4 regions of the Streptomyces sp. NBC_01314 genome follow, and region 3 is predicted to be linked to each of the others. Evidence: riboswitches for the same ligand, from Rfam matches in the RefSeq annotation. Region 3 holds a riboswitch; each other region holds the start of a gene.
What was found. Region 3 has a riboswitch for cyclic di-AMP ahead of OG622_RS26015 (M23 family metallopeptidase). Riboswitches for the same ligand answer to the same signal wherever they lie in the genome.
Positions count from the first base shown of each region.

Region 1 (4,248 bases), 2.7 Mb from region 3:
GCGGCGAGTCGTCCCGCCTCTACAACCGGCTCGTACGGCGTGACCGTACGGCCGTGACGGCCGGGTTCGGCCTGCTGCGGCTGGCCGGCGCGCCCTCCGTGGCGTGGATGGACGTGAAGACCTCCGGTGACGTCGAGGTGCCCGTCATCGAGGCCGCCGTCGACGAGGAACTCGCCCGGTTCGCCGCGGAGGGCCCCACGGCGGAGGAGATGGAGCGCGCCCAGGCCCAGCTGGAGCGCGAGTGGCTGGACCGGCTCGGCACGGTCTCGGGCCGCGCCGACGAACTGTGCCGGTACGCGGTCCTGTTCGGCGACCCGAAGCTCGCCCTCACCGCCGTCGACCGTGTCCTCGAAGTGACGGCCGACGAGGTCCAGGAGATCGCCAAGGCGCGCCTCAGGCCCGACAACCGCGCAGTGCTCGTGTACGAGCCCGTCGCCGGCGAAGAGGGCGCCGAAGAGGAAGCCGCCGAGGCGGACGCCGTCGAAACCACCGACGAGAACGAGGAGTCGGCGAAGTGACCGAGCTCGCGACCATGGACTTCCACCCGCAGCCCCAGGCCGGCGACGCCAGGCCCTGGGCGTTCCCGGCACCCGAGCGCGGCACCCTGGACAACGGCCTGACCGTGCTCCACTGTCACCGCCCCGGCCAGCAGGTCGTCGCCGTCGAGGTCATCCTCGACGCGCCCCTGGACGCCGAGCCGACCGGCCTCGACGGCGTCGCCACCATCATGACCAGGGCGTTCTCCGAGGGCACCGACAAGCACACGGCCGAGGAGTTCGCCGCCGAGCTGGAGCGCTGCGGCGCCACCCTGGACTCGCACGCCGACCACCCCTGCGTACGCCTGTCCCTCGAAGTGCCCGTGTCACGGCTGGAGAAAGCCCTCGGGCTGCTCGCCGACGCGCTGCGGGCACCCGCGTTCGAGGACAGCGAGATCGAGCGGCTGGTGGCCAACCGGCTCGACGAGATCCCGCACGAGACCGCCAACCCGGGCCGCCGGGCCGCCAAGGAGCTCTACAGGCAGCTGTTCCCGGCCACGTCCCGCATGTCGCGGCCCCGCCAGGGCACCGAGGAGACCGTGGAGGGCATCGACTCCGCGGCCGTACGCGCCTTCTACGAGCGGCACGTACGCCCCGCGACAGCCACCGCCGTGGTGGTCGGCGACCTCACCGGGGTCGACCTCGACACGCTGCTCGGCGAGACCCTGGGCGCCTGGACCGGCTCCGCGGCCAAGCCGAGCACCGTGCCGTCGGTGAGCGCCGACGACACCGGGCGGGTGATCATCGTGGACCGCCCCGGCTCCGTACAGACCCAGTTGCTCATCGGCCGGGTGGGCGCCGACCGGCACGACCGTGTGTGGCCCGCCCAGGTGCTCGGCACCTACTGCCTCGGTGGCACCCTCACCTCCCGTCTGGACCGGGTCCTGCGCGAGGAGAAGGGCTACACCTACGGGGTGCGCGCGTTCGGCCAGGTGCTGCGTTCCGCGCCCGACGGCTCGGGCACGGCGATGCTCGCCATCAGCGGCTCCGTCGACACACCCAACACCGGTCCGGCGCTCGACGACCTGTGGACCGTGCTGCGCACGCTGGCCGCCGAGGGGTTGACCGACACCGAGCGTGACGTCGCCGTGCAGAACCTCGTCGGGGTCGCCCCCCTCAAGTTCGAGACCGCCGCGGCCGTGGCGAACACGCTGGCCGACCAGGTCGAGCAGCACCTGCCGGACGACTACCAGTCGACGCTTTACCGCCAACTCGCCGCCACCGGCACGGTGGAGGCCACCGCGGCCGTCGTGAGCGCCTTCCCGGTGGACCGTCTGGTGACCGTGCTCGTCGGGGACGCCGCGCAGATCGAGGAGCCGGTCAGGGCCCTCGGAATCGGTGAAGTCACCGTCGTACCGGCCGAGTAGGAACCGGACGAAAAGACGCGCGCCTGTGGGGCCCTGGTGACTGAAGAGTCACCAGGGCCCACGTTTGTCCGTATTGATGGCGGAGGTTGCGTGTCTGACCTGTGGCGTACTTAACAAATCCTGTGATCCGTTTGTTATTTCGAAGGCGGCCCACTTAGCGTCGGTCCGGCTGTTCGTCAGAAGTTCGCCGCAGCCGCGGCACCGGACAGTCATCGCCGAGTCCCCGCATGGCGCGAGCCAGGGGAGCCGGGGACCCACCGAAGTCCCTGGGGTGAATCGGGTGCCCTTCGCGAGCCACGCGAAACGAGGGGTGGCCGTAGGAGACCTTCCTGCTCCGAACCCGTCAGCTAACCCGGTAGGCGAGAGGGAAGGAAAGGACCACCCACTTCATGGCGTTCACCCGCGCCCCCGGGAAGCACCGCCGCCCCGGCCGTGTACAGCGCACGACCACGAGGAACGTGGGCGTCGCCGCTCTCACCACCACCGGTGTCATCGGCACCCTGGCCGCCCCCGCGCTCGCCGCGGAGGAGCCCGCAGTCGAGCAGACCGGCCTGAACCAGATCATCGTGCTCGGCGACACGGTCGCCGACCAGGTGGACGCCCAGGCCGCCGCCCAGCAGCAGGCCGCCGAGGTGGCCGCGGTCAAGAAGAAGGCACAGGAGGAGGCCAGGAAGGCCGCCGCCGAGAAGGCCGAGCAGGAACGTGCCGTCGCCAAGGAGCGCGAGGAGATCAAGGCCCGTGCCGCCCGTGCGGCCGAGCGCGAGCGCCTCAACACCTATGTCTCCCCCATCAGCGGCTCGTACATCTCCACCGGCTACAAGGCCGGCGGCGCCGTCTGGTCCTCCGGCAGCCACACCGGCGTCGACTTCCACGCCGCCACCGGCACGTCCGTCCTGGCGGTCGGCTCCGGCACCGTCGTGGAGGCGGGCTGGGGCGGCGCGTACGGCAACAACATCGTCATCAAGATGACCGACGGCACGTACACCCAGTACGGCCACCTGTCGTCCATCGGCGTCTCCGTCGGCCAGACGGTCACCCCCGGCCAGCAGATCGGCCTCTCCGGGGCGACCGGCAACGTCACCGGCCCGCATCTGCACTTCGAGGCCCGGACGACGGCCGAGTACGGCTCGGACATCGACCCTGTCGCCTACCTGCGCTCGCACGGCGTGAACGTCTGACGCAACTCGCGCGGCGCACTCCGGCGCGACGCTCCACGCTTCCCCGAAGGCCCCGGCTCACCGAGCCGGGGCTTTTCGCGTTGTGACGTACCTCCTGTCCAAAAAATATCCCTGGATTCCGGCCTGCCATCGGAAATTCCGGCCCGCTGCAATAGAGTCGCTGGAACACACGTCAACTATCGACGTTTCACGGGGATTAAGGCGGAGGTCGGTATGCGTATTCCGGCGCACTCGGTATGCACGGCGATCCGTGATGACATCGTCGCGGGTGTCTACGAGCGCGGCAGCCGTCTCACCGAGGAACTGCTCGCCCGCCGGTACGGCGTCAGCCGGGTCCCCGTGCGCGAGGCGCTGCGCACGCTGGAGGCCGAGGGCTTCGTGGTGACCCGCCGGCACGCGGGCGCGTGCGTCGCCGAGCCGACCGAACTGGAGGCCGCCGACCTGCTGGAGATGCGCATGCTGCTGGAGCCGCTGGGCGCCGCCCGCGCCGCCCAGCGCCGCACGGAGGCGCACCTCAAAGTGTTGCGCGGCCTGGTCAGGCTGGGCCAGGAGCGGGCCAGGAGGGGCACCAGCGAGGATCTGCGCTCCCTGGGCGGCTGGTTCCACGAGACGCTCGCACAGGCGTCCGGCAGCCCCGCCCTGACCTCGACGCTCGCCCAGCTGCGGCACAAGATCGCCTGGATGTACGCGGTCGAGGCACCCGCCAACCCCGTGGAGTCCTGGGCGGAGCACGGCGGCATCGTGGACGCCGTCGCGCGCGGCGACAGCGACCGGGCCCGGACGATCACGTCCCTGCACACCGAGCGCGCCACCGCCGTGCACCGGCTCCGATTTCCGGGCGGGGCCGGCGGGACGGAACGCCCGGAGCGTGTGAGGACTTCGCAACATTCCGTAAACACGCCGAGCCTGCGGCATTAACACGGGAGCCGTATACAAAGAAGGAAGAATTCCGCGGGGCATTTTTTCCGCTGCCCGCGGAACGAAAACGGGACGAAAAAGCGAAGGGCCCGCCCGATAAATCGGACGAGCCCTTCGGTGTGTGTGCGGGTGGCCTTTCAGGCCTTTTCCGTTTCGGCTACCCCACCTACCCGGTTACCCGGCTACCCGTCTGTTCAGACCGTCTCGGGGAGTTCTTCGAGCCCCTCGGCCACGAGCTTCGCCAGACGG
Region 1 is NZ_CP108394.1:3,219,030-3,223,277, reverse strand. Features, by position in the region: gene OG622_RS14260 (M16 family metallopeptidase) at 1-518, shown strand, start outside; gene OG622_RS14255 (M16 family metallopeptidase) at 515-1,903, shown strand; cyclic di-AMP (ydaO/yuaA leader) riboswitch at 2,107-2,280, shown strand; gene OG622_RS14250 (M23 family metallopeptidase) at 2,293-3,081, shown strand; gene OG622_RS14245 (GntR family transcriptional regulator) at 3,295-3,999, shown strand; gene OG622_RS14240 (HPr family phosphocarrier protein) at 4,194-4,248, opposite strand, start outside.
Region 1: it holds a riboswitch for cyclic di-AMP, as region 3 does, so the genes downstream of both, OG622_RS14250 (M23 family metallopeptidase) here and OG622_RS26015 (M23 family metallopeptidase) in region 3, are expected to answer to the same signal.

Region 2 (4,248 bases), 3.8 Mb from region 3:
TACGACGAGTCCGGTCTGCTGCGGCTGGACACGGGGGAGACGTTCACCACGCCCGTCTTCGCCGGCCTGTGGAGCGACGGCGGCCACGGCGGGGCCAGCCGCGCCTGGCACGCGTACCAGCGGACGTACGTCATCCCGGACGCGGACCAGGACCGGCCGGTGCTCTTCAACTCCTGGGAGGCCACCGAGTTCGACATCTCCGAGGAACAGCAGGGGACGCTCGCCCGGCGGGCGGCTGCCATCGGGGTCGAGCTGTTCGTCGTGGACGACGGCTGGTTCGGGGCGCGTACGAGCGACCGGGCCGGCCTCGGCGACTGGACACCCAATCCGGACCGCTTCCCGAAGGGGCTGAAGCCGCTCGCCGACTATGTGCGCACCCTCGGTATGCAGTTCGGCATCTGGGTCGAGCCCGAGATGATCAACCCGGACAGTGAGCTGTACCGGGCGCATCCCGAATGGGCACAGTTCCAACCAGGACGAAAGCGGACGGAGCTGCGTAATCAGCTCGTACTCAACCTCGCGCGCGAGGACGTCCAGGAATACCTCTGGGAACGGCTGGACACACTCCTGTCCAGCGCGCCGATCGACTATGTGAAGTGGGACTTCAATCGCTGCTTCACGGACGCCGGCTGGCCCGGGGAGCCGTACCCGCAGAAGCTGTGGGTGGAGCACGTGCGCGCCTTCTACGCCCTGCTGGACCGGCTGCGTGCCGCGCACCCGGGGGTGGCGTTCGAGTCGTGCTCGGGCGGCGGCGGCCGGATCGACCTCGGGGTGATGGCCCGGACGGATCAGGTGTGGACGTCCGACAACACCGATCCGCTCGACCGGCTCGCCATCCAGCACGGCTTCAGCCAGATCCACCCGGCCCGGACCATGGCCGCGTGGGTCACCGACAGCCCGAACAACCAGCTCAACGGCCGGGTCAGCACGTTGCGGTTCCGCTTCGTCAGCGCCATGGCGGGTGTGCTCGGCGTCGGCGGCGACCTCACCGAGTGGACGGAGGAGGAGCTGGCCGAGGCGGGGAGCTGGGTCGAGCTGTACAAGGAGATCCGGCCGGTCGTGCAGCGAGGGGACCTCTACCGGCTGCGGCCGCCGACAGGCGGACTGAGTGCCGTGCAGTACGTCCACGGCGACGAGATCGTCGTCCTCGCCTGGCTCCAGGCCCAGCACTACGGCGAGGCGCCGGCCCCGCTCCGGCTGCGCGGACTCGACCCGACAGAAACGTACGAGTGCCGCGAAACGGGCGAATCGCATCGAGGTGCCGTGCTGTTGCATCACGGATTGCGGACGGGGCTGCGCGGTGACTTCGATGCGACGGTTATCCGCCTGCGTCGCACTTGAGTGATCTGTCCGAAATACAGCCGTAATTCCAACAAGCCCTGAAATGAGCTCTACTGGCGCGTAGGTGCGTGAGCAGCGTCATATTCGTGACGTTCCGCTGTCGCCATGTGCACGTAATTCGTATGTGCTTGCAGGGCCGTTGGTGAATGCTCAAGACCGGCCTTTTACGGAGTGTAATCGTGAATTGATGTAAGGATCAGGTAGGAAGACGCACAGGAAGTCCCAATAGTTGTCTCTGTGGGCACAAGTCGCTTACGTTCGGCGTCAATCCGGACGGACGCCCAATCCTGCCGCCGACCGGAGCCGCAAACCGACCTGATCCACGGCAGGAGCGGGGGACCCACAGGTATTACCGCCTGTTCCGGTCTCCGGAACGGCTAGGGGTAAAGCCGTGCGCAAGCACGGCCGGACATCTCCAGTCCGCACCCGACAGCTCACCTCGCAGGCGCCGGAGAGGAATGCACCATGCCCGCGAAGGGTAAGCACCGCCGTCCGAAGTCCCAACGTCTCACCCGCTCGATCGCCGCCGCCGGGACCGGTGGCGCGGCGCTCGCGCTGCCGCTGATCGGAGCTGCCGGCGCCCACGCCGCGACCCCGACGGCCGCCGTTTCCGGTGCGTCCGAGAAGACGGCCACGATCGCCACCGAGAAGGCCGTGGCCGAGGCCGGCGCACGGTTCGAGCAGGCAGAGAAGGCCGCGCAGGCGGAGAAGAGCGCCACCAAGAAGGCGGCGACGAAGACCTATTCGGTGAAGGTCGGCGACTACCTCGCGAAGATCGCGGACGAGCAGGACGTCGAGGGGGGCTGGAAGCAGCTCTACTCGGACAACCGCGAGGCGGTCGGCTCCGACCCCTCGCTCATCCACCCGGGCCTCAGGCTCAGCATCGGTGGCCAGGCCGCGTCGGGCGGTACGTCGCAGTCGTCGACGAAGCCCCAGCTGTCGCAGTCCTCGAAGTCGTCGAAGTCCGCCGAGTCGTCCGAGTCGTCGAAGCCCTCAGGCTCGTCGACGCAGGAGTCGAAGGACACGCAGGCGTCGACCTCCACGTCGAACGGCCAGTCCTCGTCGTCCAGCAGCTCCGGCTTCAGCCTGCCCCTCCAGGGCGCCACCATCGGCACCGCGTACAAGACCGCGGGCAGCATGTGGTCCAGCGGCTACCACACGGGCGTCGACTTCGTCGCCCCGACCGGGACCACCCTCAAGGCCGTGGGCGCGGGCACCGTCGTCTCCGCCGGCTGGGGCGGCGCGTACGGCAACCAGGTCGTCATCAAGCTCGCCGACGGCTACTACGCCCAGTACGCCCACCTGTCCTCGATCTCCGTCTCCGCGGGGCAGTCCGTGAGCGGCGGCCAGCAGATCGGCCTCTCGGGCGCGACCGGCAACGTCACCGGGCCGCACCTCCACTTCGAGATCCGCACCACCCCCGACTACGGCTCGGACATCGACCCGCTGGCCTACCTCCGCTCGAAGGGCGTCAGCGTCTGAGGCTCCGCCGCCCGACCGCGCCGAAGGCCGGCCCCCGTGACCAGGGGGCCGGCCTTCGGCGTTCCTGGAGGGCCGGCCCTCCTCCGCGTCGGCTGCTCTCGTTCCGGCCCGCGGCGATGCGCGATCACCGTATTGCGGTCTTGTGGCATGGCTGATCGAAGACTCGACAGGGGTGCGCGTGTGCGGACACAGTGATCTCTGTAAGCGCTTTCTGTGTCTTCGGAGGTCTCCGTGTCCGGCGTCGACCGACGCACTGCCGTCGAAAGCCGCGTCCTCGTGAGCGGCGCGTTGGCCGTGGGGCTTCCAGCCGGGGCCTTTCCGCCCGCGCTCGCCTCCAATGAGCCGGGCCTGGTGCGTCCCGATGGCCGACGGCTCGTCCACGAGGGGCACGGGAGCCGCACCGTCGAGGCCGCCGTCACCGTCAACTCCGGCTCCCGGCCGCGCTTCCGCTTCACCGGTGGCAGCGTCCGCGCCCCGTTCGACGTCACGTCCGTCACCTCGCCCGCGCAGATCCACGTGTCGGTGGACGGCGGCCCGAAACGGCTGTACGCCGTCGACCGGAGCGGCCTCGACCGGAGCGGCCTCGCGCCCGGCGCGCGCGTCTGCAACGTCCAGGACGGCAAGGTCGCCACGACCACCCCTGGCGTCGACTTCTCCATCCGGTGGGACGGCGACAGGGGTTCGGAACTCCTGGACCACACCCACGTCTCCGAGTGGGACCCGGCGACGGAGTCCGGCACGAAGACCTGCGACCCGGCCGGTGTCGACTCCGCGGCCCGCGACGCGACCCCGTTCTACGACGGCGACATCGTCGGCGACCGGCGCGAGGAGACCCTCGCCGAGACCGCCGACCACACAGCCATGCGGCTCTGCACCACCACCGAACCGACGAGGACCCGCGACCACCCGCTCGCCCACAACGCCGCGTACCGGCTGGGCCGGACCGTCCGCGGCCACCTCCAGTCGACGTACACGGACCACCGCCTCGGCTCCGAGACCCGCCGGATACCGCGGCCCGCCATCGCCCGCACTTCCCGTACGGCACCAACACAAGGAGCGTCATGACCACCCGTAGAGCTTTCGGAGCCATCGCCGCCGGTGCCGCCCTCGTGGCGTTCGGTCCGGCGGGGGCGGTGTCCGCGAACGCGCGTCGGCGTCGCGGTCGGCTGATCGCCGCCGACGACTTCCGGCACGGTCTCGGGCAGTGGGCCGTGGAACTGGAGAGGGGCGGCGCGGTCACGGCCTCGCGCGGTGTGCTGGACGTCGACGTGCCGGCCGGGGCCACGGTCTGGTTCAGGCGGAAGCTGGAAGGGCCGTACGTCGCCGAGTACACGGCCACGCCGGTTTCCGCGGGCGGGGTCAACGACCGGGTTTCCGACCTCAACAACTTCTGGAACGCCGTCGATGCGCGGTCGCCCGGTGATC
Region 2 is NZ_CP108394.1:2,109,444-2,113,691, reverse strand. Features, by position in the region: gene OG622_RS09395 (alpha-galactosidase) at 1-1,341, shown strand, start outside; cyclic di-AMP (ydaO/yuaA leader) riboswitch at 1,644-1,802, shown strand; gene OG622_RS09390 (M23 family metallopeptidase) at 1,807-2,823, shown strand; gene OG622_RS09385 (hypothetical protein) at 3,055-3,888, shown strand; gene OG622_RS09380 (DUF6250 domain-containing protein) at 3,885-4,248, shown strand, end outside.
Region 2: it holds a riboswitch for cyclic di-AMP, as region 3 does, so the genes downstream of both, OG622_RS09390 (M23 family metallopeptidase) here and OG622_RS26015 (M23 family metallopeptidase) in region 3, are expected to answer to the same signal.

Region 3 (4,248 bases):
TGACCGGCGACGTCTTCGGCTCGGCCCGCTGCGACTGCGGTCCGCAGCTGCGCGAGGCGGTGGAGCGGATCGCCGACCGTGGCGGGGTCCTCCTCTACCTCCGCCAGGAGGGCCGGGGCATCGGTCTCTACAACAAGCTCGACGCGTACGCCCTCCAGGACCAGGGCCTCGACACGTACGAGGCGAACGCGGCGCTCGGCCTGCCGGAGGACGCCCGCGACTACACGGCGGCGGCCCAGATGCTGGGTGCCCTCGGCATCGACGAGCTGGACCTGCTCTCGAACAACCCCGACAAGGCGCAGCAGCTCCGCGACCTGGGCGTAGGCGTCCGCGACCGCGTCCCCACGGGCGTCTTCACCACCGCTCACAACGTCCGCTACCTCCGCGCGAAGGTCCTCCAGACCCACCACACGCTCCTCCTGCCGGAGCTGACGGGACTGACGGCGGGCTGAGTCCCCGGGGCAACAGGGTCGAGGGCCGGAGGGCCGAGGAGACGAAGGTGGCGAGAGCACGAACGGGCCGGGCAGTGGCCCGGGGCCGCAGGCAGGAGCGACCCGAAGGACGGCCGCACCGACCCCGCTAGCCCAAGCGGCGGGTCGCAGCCGCCCCGGCCTCCAGCACCAGCCGTCAGCCCACCGGCCTCCAGCAACCAACCTCCGGCAGCGGCCCATCCGTCCTCCGGCCGGAACAGCTCCGCCGCCCCACAACGCACCCGTCAGCCGCACCCCTCCCACCGGGCTGAATCGGCTCCCTCCACCCACCCCCACGCCCTCCCACTAGCCCACTCGGCCCCGCCGACCAGCCCCGTACTCCACGCCCGGAAACCCTGTATCCGTGGGGCAGTGAAGCGGGTCGAGGGTGTGGGAGAGGGGGCGGAGGGTGTGAGGGAGCCGGGTGGGTGGCGGTTCTCGCACACACGTACGCTCGCCCGCGGCATTCCCGTCCTGCTGATCGCCATCGGCCTCTTCTACGACCACTTCACCCCGCGTGAGTTCACGGCGGTCCCCTTCTTCACCGCCGCACCCCTCGTGGCGGCCCCGCTCTTCTCGCTGCACGGTACGGTGATCACCGGAATCGCCTCGATCGCCGGCATCACAGCCGTACGCCTCCACTCCGGCGACACGGGCAGGGTGGACGCGATCACCGAGATCGCCACGGTGGCCACCGTCGCCGTACTGGCCGTACTCATCAACCGTCTCGTCCGCCGCAGCGACGCCCGGCTGTGTCCATCAGCGGCCTCCGGCCGCGGGGGCCTCCCGGGCCCGGACCACGCACAGGATGCGTGTCGCCGCCCCGGGGTCGAGTACGCCGGGGACCAGTTCGCCCAAGGCCGTTCGGGGCGCGCGGCTGAACGGACTCACCCCCGCTCAGTCCACAGGAACGGTTCGTGACGGCCGTACTGGCGGAGTTCCCGCACGGTGCAGGCCGCGCCCGGATCGTCAACCGAGGCCACCCCTCACCCCTGCTGCTGTACGCCGACGGCACCCTGTGCACCCTGGACGCCTCGCGGCCCGCGCTCCCGCTGGGCATGGAGGACCTGGGCGCCTGGCCCGACCGCGCGGAGGAGACGGGACTCCCGCCCGGCGCCACGCTCCTCTTCTACACGGACGGCCTCTCCGAGGCGCGGGACGCGTGCGGTGTCTTCTACGACCCGGCCGCGCGCCTGTCGGGCCGTGTCTTCTCCGCACCGCGCGCCCTGTTGACGACGCTCGCGGAAGAGGTGCGTCAGCACACCGGCGACCGCACGACGGACGACATGGCCCTCCTGGCAGTCCGCCGCCCGTGACACACGACCGTCCCCATGTGCCTGCCCTGCTCCGCCCTGCCGTGCCCGGCCTGGCCTGCCCGCCGACACGTCTCTCTCACATCTCTCACGATCGGCGGACCGCGATATGACGGAACGTGTCCGTTCGACCGTCCTCCGTATAGCGGCTGATGTATCGTCAGAACATTTGTTACTCGCGAGGAAAGGTCAACTCGCCCGTTTTAAACCCCTCATGCCCCGTAAAGTCCAGCGCGAATGCCGGAACGATCATTCGGAACAGCTTGGAATGGAGCACTCGCGTCTATTAACGTTCGATAACGCAGCGCGGTCGTCCCAGCCGTCACAAGAGATGGCTCCGTGCTCACGCGCCGAATCCCGCAAGGGAACCGGGGAACCAACACCCTGGGGTGAATCGCACGGAAACCGTCGTGGCAGTGCGCACGTCCGGTTTACGCGCGTAGGAGACCTTCCTGCTCCGAACCCGTCAGCTAACCCGGTAGGCGAGGAGGAAGGAAGGAGCACGCCCACGTGGCGTCGAACCGGTCCGCGACCGAAGCCCCGTTCGTACCGAGCCAACACGACGGCGAGAGCCAGACGTTCGGCTACGGCAGCTACAACAGCGACAACGAGGGCCCCTGGCAGGAGTGGAATCCCAGCGAGGAGACCATTCGCCCCGTTCGCGGTCGGCACCGCGTCGCCAAGCCGCGCGGTGGACTCGCCCGTGGCGGACTGGCCCGCAGCTCCACGGTTCTCGGCGTCGGTGTCATTGCCGCCGTCGGCGGCGCCGGCATGGCCAGCGCGCAGTCCGGCCAGGCCCCGGTGTCCATTTCGATGCCCGACATGCCGAACGTCGGCTCGGTCTTCGAGGACGAGGCCGACGACCCGGAGCCGGAGCCGGAGGCCTCCAGGTCCCCGCTCAGCAGCGCCGGCCTGATCGCCACCGACGCCGAGCAGGGCACCGCCGACGCCGGTGAGGCGCTCCGCGCCCGCATCATGGCGCAGGCCGAGTCCCAGCAGGACGCCTCCGACAAGGCCGCCGCCGAGGCCGCGCAGACCGCCGCCGCGGACAAGGCCGCCGAGCAGGCCGCCAAGGAGAAGAAGGAGGCCGAGGCCAAGGAGGCCGAGGCCAAGAAGAAGGCGGCCGACGAGGCCGCGGCGAAGAAGGAGGCCGAGCGCCTCGCCGCCCTCGCCGGGCAGTTCACGCTTCCCACCTCCTCGTACACCCTCACCTCCACCTTCGGCCAGGCCGGCCCCTACTGGTCCTCCGGCTACCACACCGGCCTCGACTTCGCCGCTCCCACGGGCACCCTCATCAAGGCAGTGCACAGCGGCACCATCACGCAGGCCGGCTACGAGGGTTCCTACGGCTACAAGACCGTCCTCACCCTCGACGACGGCACCGAGATCTGGTTCGCCCACCAGTCCTCCATCGGAGTCAGCGTCGGCCAGAAGGTCGCCACCGGCGACGTCATCGGCCGCGTGGGCGCGACCGGCAACGTCACCGGCGCCCACCTCCACATGGAGGTCCACCCCGGCGGCTCGGCCAGCGGCATCGACCCGGCGGCGTGGCTGCGCAGCAAGGGCCTGAACCCGTAGAGCCGGTCACCACCAACGACGCCGCGTCAGTCCGTGAGGACTACGCGGCGTTCGTCATGTCCGGGCCGCACGAGGCCGGACGCCGACGGAGACGGCAAGCACCGTCGCCGAGGAATTCCTCCCCTGTCCCACCCTTCACGTGCCGTACCCCTTCACGTGCCGTTCACGCTGGGGCGGAATGCGGGTGTCCGCCTCGCCGGTTGACGTTGGACATGACTTCTCTTCGCAAGCTGGGCACGTCCGACATCGAGGTTTTCCCGCTGTCCCTCGGCGGCAACGTCTTCGGCTGGACCGCAGACGAGGCACAGTCCTTCGCCGTCCTCGACGCCTACGCGGCCGTCGGCGGCAACTTCGTCGACACCGCCGACTCGTACTCGGCCTGGGTGGAGGGCAACCAGGGCGGTGAGTCCGAGAAAATCATCGGCAAGTGGGTCGCGTCCCGAGGCAACCGCGCCGACGTGGTCATCGCGACCAAGGTGAGCCAGCACCCCGAGTACCAGGGTCTGACGGCGGCCAACATCAGGGCCGCGGCCGACGCCTCCCTCGCCCGCCTCGGCACGGACTACATCGACGTCTACTACACCCACTTCGACAAGCCCGAAGTCCCCGTCGAGGAGATCATCACCGCCCTCGACGACCTGGTGAAGGCCGGCAAGGTCCGCGCGATTGCCGCGTCCAACATCACCCCCGAACGCCTGCAGGCCTCCCTGGACTTCTCGGCCGCCGAGGGCCTGGCCCGCTATGTGGCGCTCCAGCCCCACTACAACCTGGTCTCCCGGGACACCTACGAGGGCCCCCTCCAGGCCATCGCCACCGACTCCGGCCTCTCCGCCGTCCCGTACTTCGCCCTCGCCAAGGGCTTCCTGACGGGTAAGTACCGACCCGGC
Region 3 is NZ_CP108394.1:5,930,024-5,934,271, forward strand. Features, by position in the region: gene ribA (GTP cyclohydrolase II) at 1-452, shown strand, start outside; partial or broken gene OG622_RS26010 (PP2C family protein-serine/threonine phosphatase) at 882-1,786, shown strand; cyclic di-AMP (ydaO/yuaA leader) riboswitch at 2,122-2,283, shown strand; gene OG622_RS26015 (M23 family metallopeptidase) at 2,294-3,361, shown strand; gene OG622_RS26020 (aldo/keto reductase) at 3,574-4,248, shown strand, end outside.

Region 4 (4,248 bases), 1.3 Mb from region 3:
CGTCCGGTTCGCGTCGAACCGATGGGGCGCCGCATCCGTATTCTCTGATCATGGCCGCACCCACCGCATATTCACTCATCGCCACTGACCTGGACGGAACGCTCCTGCGCAGTGACGACACGCTCTCCGACCGGTCCCTCGCCGCGCTGGCGCGGGCCACGAGGGCCGGTGCTCAGCACCTCGTGGTGACGGGACGGCCGGCACCGAGAGTGCGACCACTGCTGGAGGACCTCGGCAGCAGGGGGCTCGCGGTGTGCGGACAGGGCGCGCAGTTGTACGACACCGGCGCGGACCGGCTGCTCTGGTCCGTCACCCTGGACCGGGAACTCGCCGAGACCGCGCTCGGCAAGATCGAGGCGGAGGTCGGACAGGTGTACGCCGCCGTCGACCAGGACGGGGTCGACGGCCTCACCCTGATCGAGCCGGGCTACCTCATGCCGCACCCCACGCTGCCCGCCGTACGGGTGCCGCGCCGGGACGACCTGTGGTGCGAGCCGATCAGCAAGGTGCTGCTGCGCCATCCCTATCTGTCCGACGACGAGTTGGCCTCGGCGGCGCGGATGGCGGTCGGGTCGCTGGCGACGGTCACCATGTCGGGTCCCGGCACCGTCGAACTCCAGCCATGCGGCATCACCAAGGCGACGGGCCTCGCCCTGGCCGCCGACCATCTCGGACTGACCCCGGACCGGACCATCGCCTTCGGTGACATGCCCAACGACATCCCGATGTTCGACTGGGCCGCGCACGGGGTCGCCATGGCCAACGCCCACCCCGAACTCAAGGCCGTCGCCGACGAGGTGACCCTCTCCAACGAGGACGACGGCATCGCGGTGGTGCTGGAGAGGCTCTTCCCGTGAAGGCTCTGCCGTGCACCGCCCTTCCGTGAACGGCTCTTCCCGCACATGCCTGTTCCCCTGGGCCCGCCGGCCCAGGGGAACAGAGTGAAGAAGGTGGAGCAGGTGGAGAAGGTGGAGCTGGAGGGCTTAGTACGCGCCGAAGACGTTGTCGATCGAGCCGTACCTCGCGGCGGCGTAGTTGCACGCCGCCGTGATGTTCGCGACCGGGTCGTAGGGGTCGTACACGGTGCCGGAGACGTGGTACGCGGCGAAGGTCGGGTCGATGACCTGGAGGAGGCCCTTCGACGGGATGCCCGCGGCGGCGTTGGAGTCCCAGTTGTTGATGGCCTGCGGGTTGCCCGACGACTCACGGATGATGTTGCGGTAGATCCCGTCGTACGTCCCGGGAATTCCCTTTTGCGCCATGATGTCCAGCGACTCGCGGATCCAGCCGTCGAGGTTGTTCGCGTACGTCTTGACCGACGCCTGTGTGGCCGTGGAGGCCGTCGACGCCTTCTGCGCCGTGGAGGGCTTCGTCGCGTTCAGCTTCAGCTTCAGGCCCGGCCGGATCAGTGCCGGGTTGTCGCCGATGGCCGCGCGGTTGTTCTTGTAGAGCCGCTGCCAGCCGCCCTTGGTGTGGTGCTTGCGCGAGATGGAGGAGAGCGTGTCACCGGAGGCCACGGTGTACGTCGTGGGCTTGGGCAGGGCCACGGCCGGCGCGGACTGTGGAACCGACTGTACGGAGGTGGCGGCCTGGGTCGGGGCGGCGGCGTTCGCGGTCGTGGCGGCCGTGAGCGGGAGGGCCAGTGCGGCCCCGCCCGTTCCGGCGGCGACGAGGCCGCGGGTCAGCGCGTTGCTTTTGGGGCGGCGGTGTTTGCCTCGTGCGAGCATGGCGGATTCCTCTCCGTCGCCTACGGGGTGAGCTGTCGGGTTCGGGCTGGAGATGCCCGGCCGTGCGTGTCGTCCCGGCGGTCGCTGTGCGTGCGGCGTCCGCCGGGCGTACTGCGCGTGGCTTTACCCCAAGCCGGTCCGAATGGGGAAAATCGGACCGACGGCTTACCTGGGTCCCCCGCTCCTGCCGTGCGTGGATGAGTGGTGATGGGTGGGGGGTCCGGGGCGGCGGCAGGATTCGGCGGTCCGTCCGGACGAGGTGTGAACGTATGCGAGAGCACACGAAGGGAACAAGTCCCGGTTTGGCGCTTTGATCCAGTTGACCTTGAGTTTGCCGCGTTTCGCCCTTGCTGTCGGGGTGCTGTTCATGGCTCAACTTGCCTACCGCAAAGGGAAAGTCGGCGGCATGGAGTGAGGGCGCCGCGCGGGATGCCCGTGACCCAACTCACGGGAGAAGTCGGGTGAAGTGTCGAGTAAGCGGCAAATAGGTCAACTCGGGCTGGAGTGAAGTGGTGCATATGGGTGGAAAGCGGTGGGCCTGCGAGCACGGATTCGCCCGGCCGGGCAGCACGTGGGCGTCTCCGGGGGAGCGGCGGGTACCCGGGGCGGGTCGTCGAGGCCGGGGCGGCACGCGCGTCGGTGAATATCGGCGCGGACCAGTTGATCAAGAATATGGGGAGTGCGGTCCATACCACCCGGGGCGAAGCCGTGGGCGCTCGTGGTGATCGAAAGGTGACCGGATACGCTGACTCGGGTGATGACAGCGACAGATCGACAGACTTTGTCATCGACTGTGAGAGCGACCTAGACCGACCGTGTGACCGTCATCAGACGTCAGCAGACAGGAGAACCCTCGTGACCGTCGTCGAGCCGTTTGGGCTGAGCGCGCGGGACCAGGCTCTCGAAGCCGATGTCCAGGCCGGAATGGCGGCCGTCGAGGAGGGTCTGCTGGAGGCGACCAAGAGCGGGGTCCCGTTCATCCAGGAGGCCGCCCAGCACCTGCTGCGCGCGGGCGGCAAGCGATTCCGGCCGCTGCTGGTGATGCTCGCGGCGCAGTTCGGCGACCCGTACGCGCCGGGTGTCGTGCCCTCGGCGGTGGTGGTCGAGCTGACGCATCTCGCCACGCTGTACCACGACGACGTGATGGACGAGGCCGAGGTGCGCCGGGGCGTGCCGAGCGCCAACGCCCGCTGGGACAACTCCCTGGCCGTGCTGACCGGTGACTTCCTCTTCGCCCGCGCCTCGCACGTCCTCGCCGACCTCGGTCCCGACGCCGTCCGCATCCAGGCCGAGGCCTTCGAGCGGCTGGTCACCGGGCAGATCCTGGAGACCGCCGGGCCGCGCGACGGACGCGACCCGATCGACCACTACCTCGACGTGCTGGGCGGCAAGACCGGGTCGCTGGTCGCGGTCGCCGGGCGGCTCGGCGCGCTGATGGCGGGCGCCGACGAGACCGTGGTCGACGTGCTGACCCAGTACGGGGAGCGGCTCGGTGTCGCCTTCCAGCTCGCGGACGACGTCCTCGACATCGCCTCCGACACGCACGAGTCCGGCAAGACGCCCGGCACGGATCTCCGTGAGGGTGTGCCGACCATGCCGGTGCTGCGGCTGCGTGAGCGCGCGGGGCGGCTGGGGCTGCCGGACGACATCGCCCTGTGCGAACTGCTCGACTCCGACCTCACCGACGACGCCCGCCACGCCGAGGCGCTGGCCCGGCTGCGCGTCCACCCCGCCCTTGAGCAGGCCCGCCGTGACACGGTCCGCTACGCGGAGGAGGCGCGGGCCGTCCTGGCACCGCTCCCGGAGTGCGACGCGAAGGCGGCACTGGTGGAGCTGTGCGACGCGGTGGTGCACCGCGCCGGTTAGCCACCGCCGGCCCCGGACTGCCACCCCCGGCCCCGGACTGCCCACGTCCCGTACGAGGCGGACCACGTCCCGTACGGGATGACGAGGCCGGACCACACCCATCCACCGCTAGCGCGTGCGTTCGACCGGCGGCGCCATCCCTGACGACCCCTACGGGGTGCGGGGATGCGCCGCCTCGCCATGTCATCCCGTGCGGGTCGCCATGTCATCCCGTAGCAGTACACGGAGTTGAGTCCCGAGTCTGACGATTCCCGTCCGCCGATTTGGTCAGATGGGTATCACCACTCCTCACCGATTCGGGTGAGAATGGCGGCTCCGAGTAGACGCCGCCGCCGACGACGGAGGTAAGGCACACATGGCACCGTACGAAACCGACGACAGCACCCGGTCCGGCGACGCCGCCGCGCTCGCGGCCGAGGCCGAGGAGATGCGCTCGGCACGGCGACGCAAGGCCGCGCGGTACGTCGTCCCGGTCACCGTGCTGGGCGTGGCCGCCGCGACCATCGGGCTCGTCCCGGCCTTCGCCGGCTCCGGCGACCCCGATCTGCCGAAGATCAGCGCGCAGGAACTCATCGAGAAGATCGCCGCGTCGGACGTACAGCAGGTGTCCGGCACGGTGAAGATCACCACGGATCTGGGCCTGCCCGACCTGGGC
Region 4 is NZ_CP108394.1:4,618,999-4,623,246, reverse strand. Features, by position in the region: gene OG622_RS20260 (HAD family hydrolase) at 51-857, shown strand; gene OG622_RS20255 (transglycosylase SLT domain-containing protein) at 984-1,727, opposite strand; cyclic di-AMP (ydaO/yuaA leader) riboswitch at 1,732-1,937, opposite strand; gene OG622_RS20250 (polyprenyl synthetase family protein) at 2,583-3,593, shown strand; gene OG622_RS20245 (outer membrane lipoprotein carrier protein LolA) at 3,949-4,248, shown strand, end outside.
Region 4: it holds a riboswitch for cyclic di-AMP, as region 3 does, so the genes downstream of both, OG622_RS20255 (transglycosylase SLT domain-containing protein) here and OG622_RS26015 (M23 family metallopeptidase) in region 3, are expected to answer to the same signal.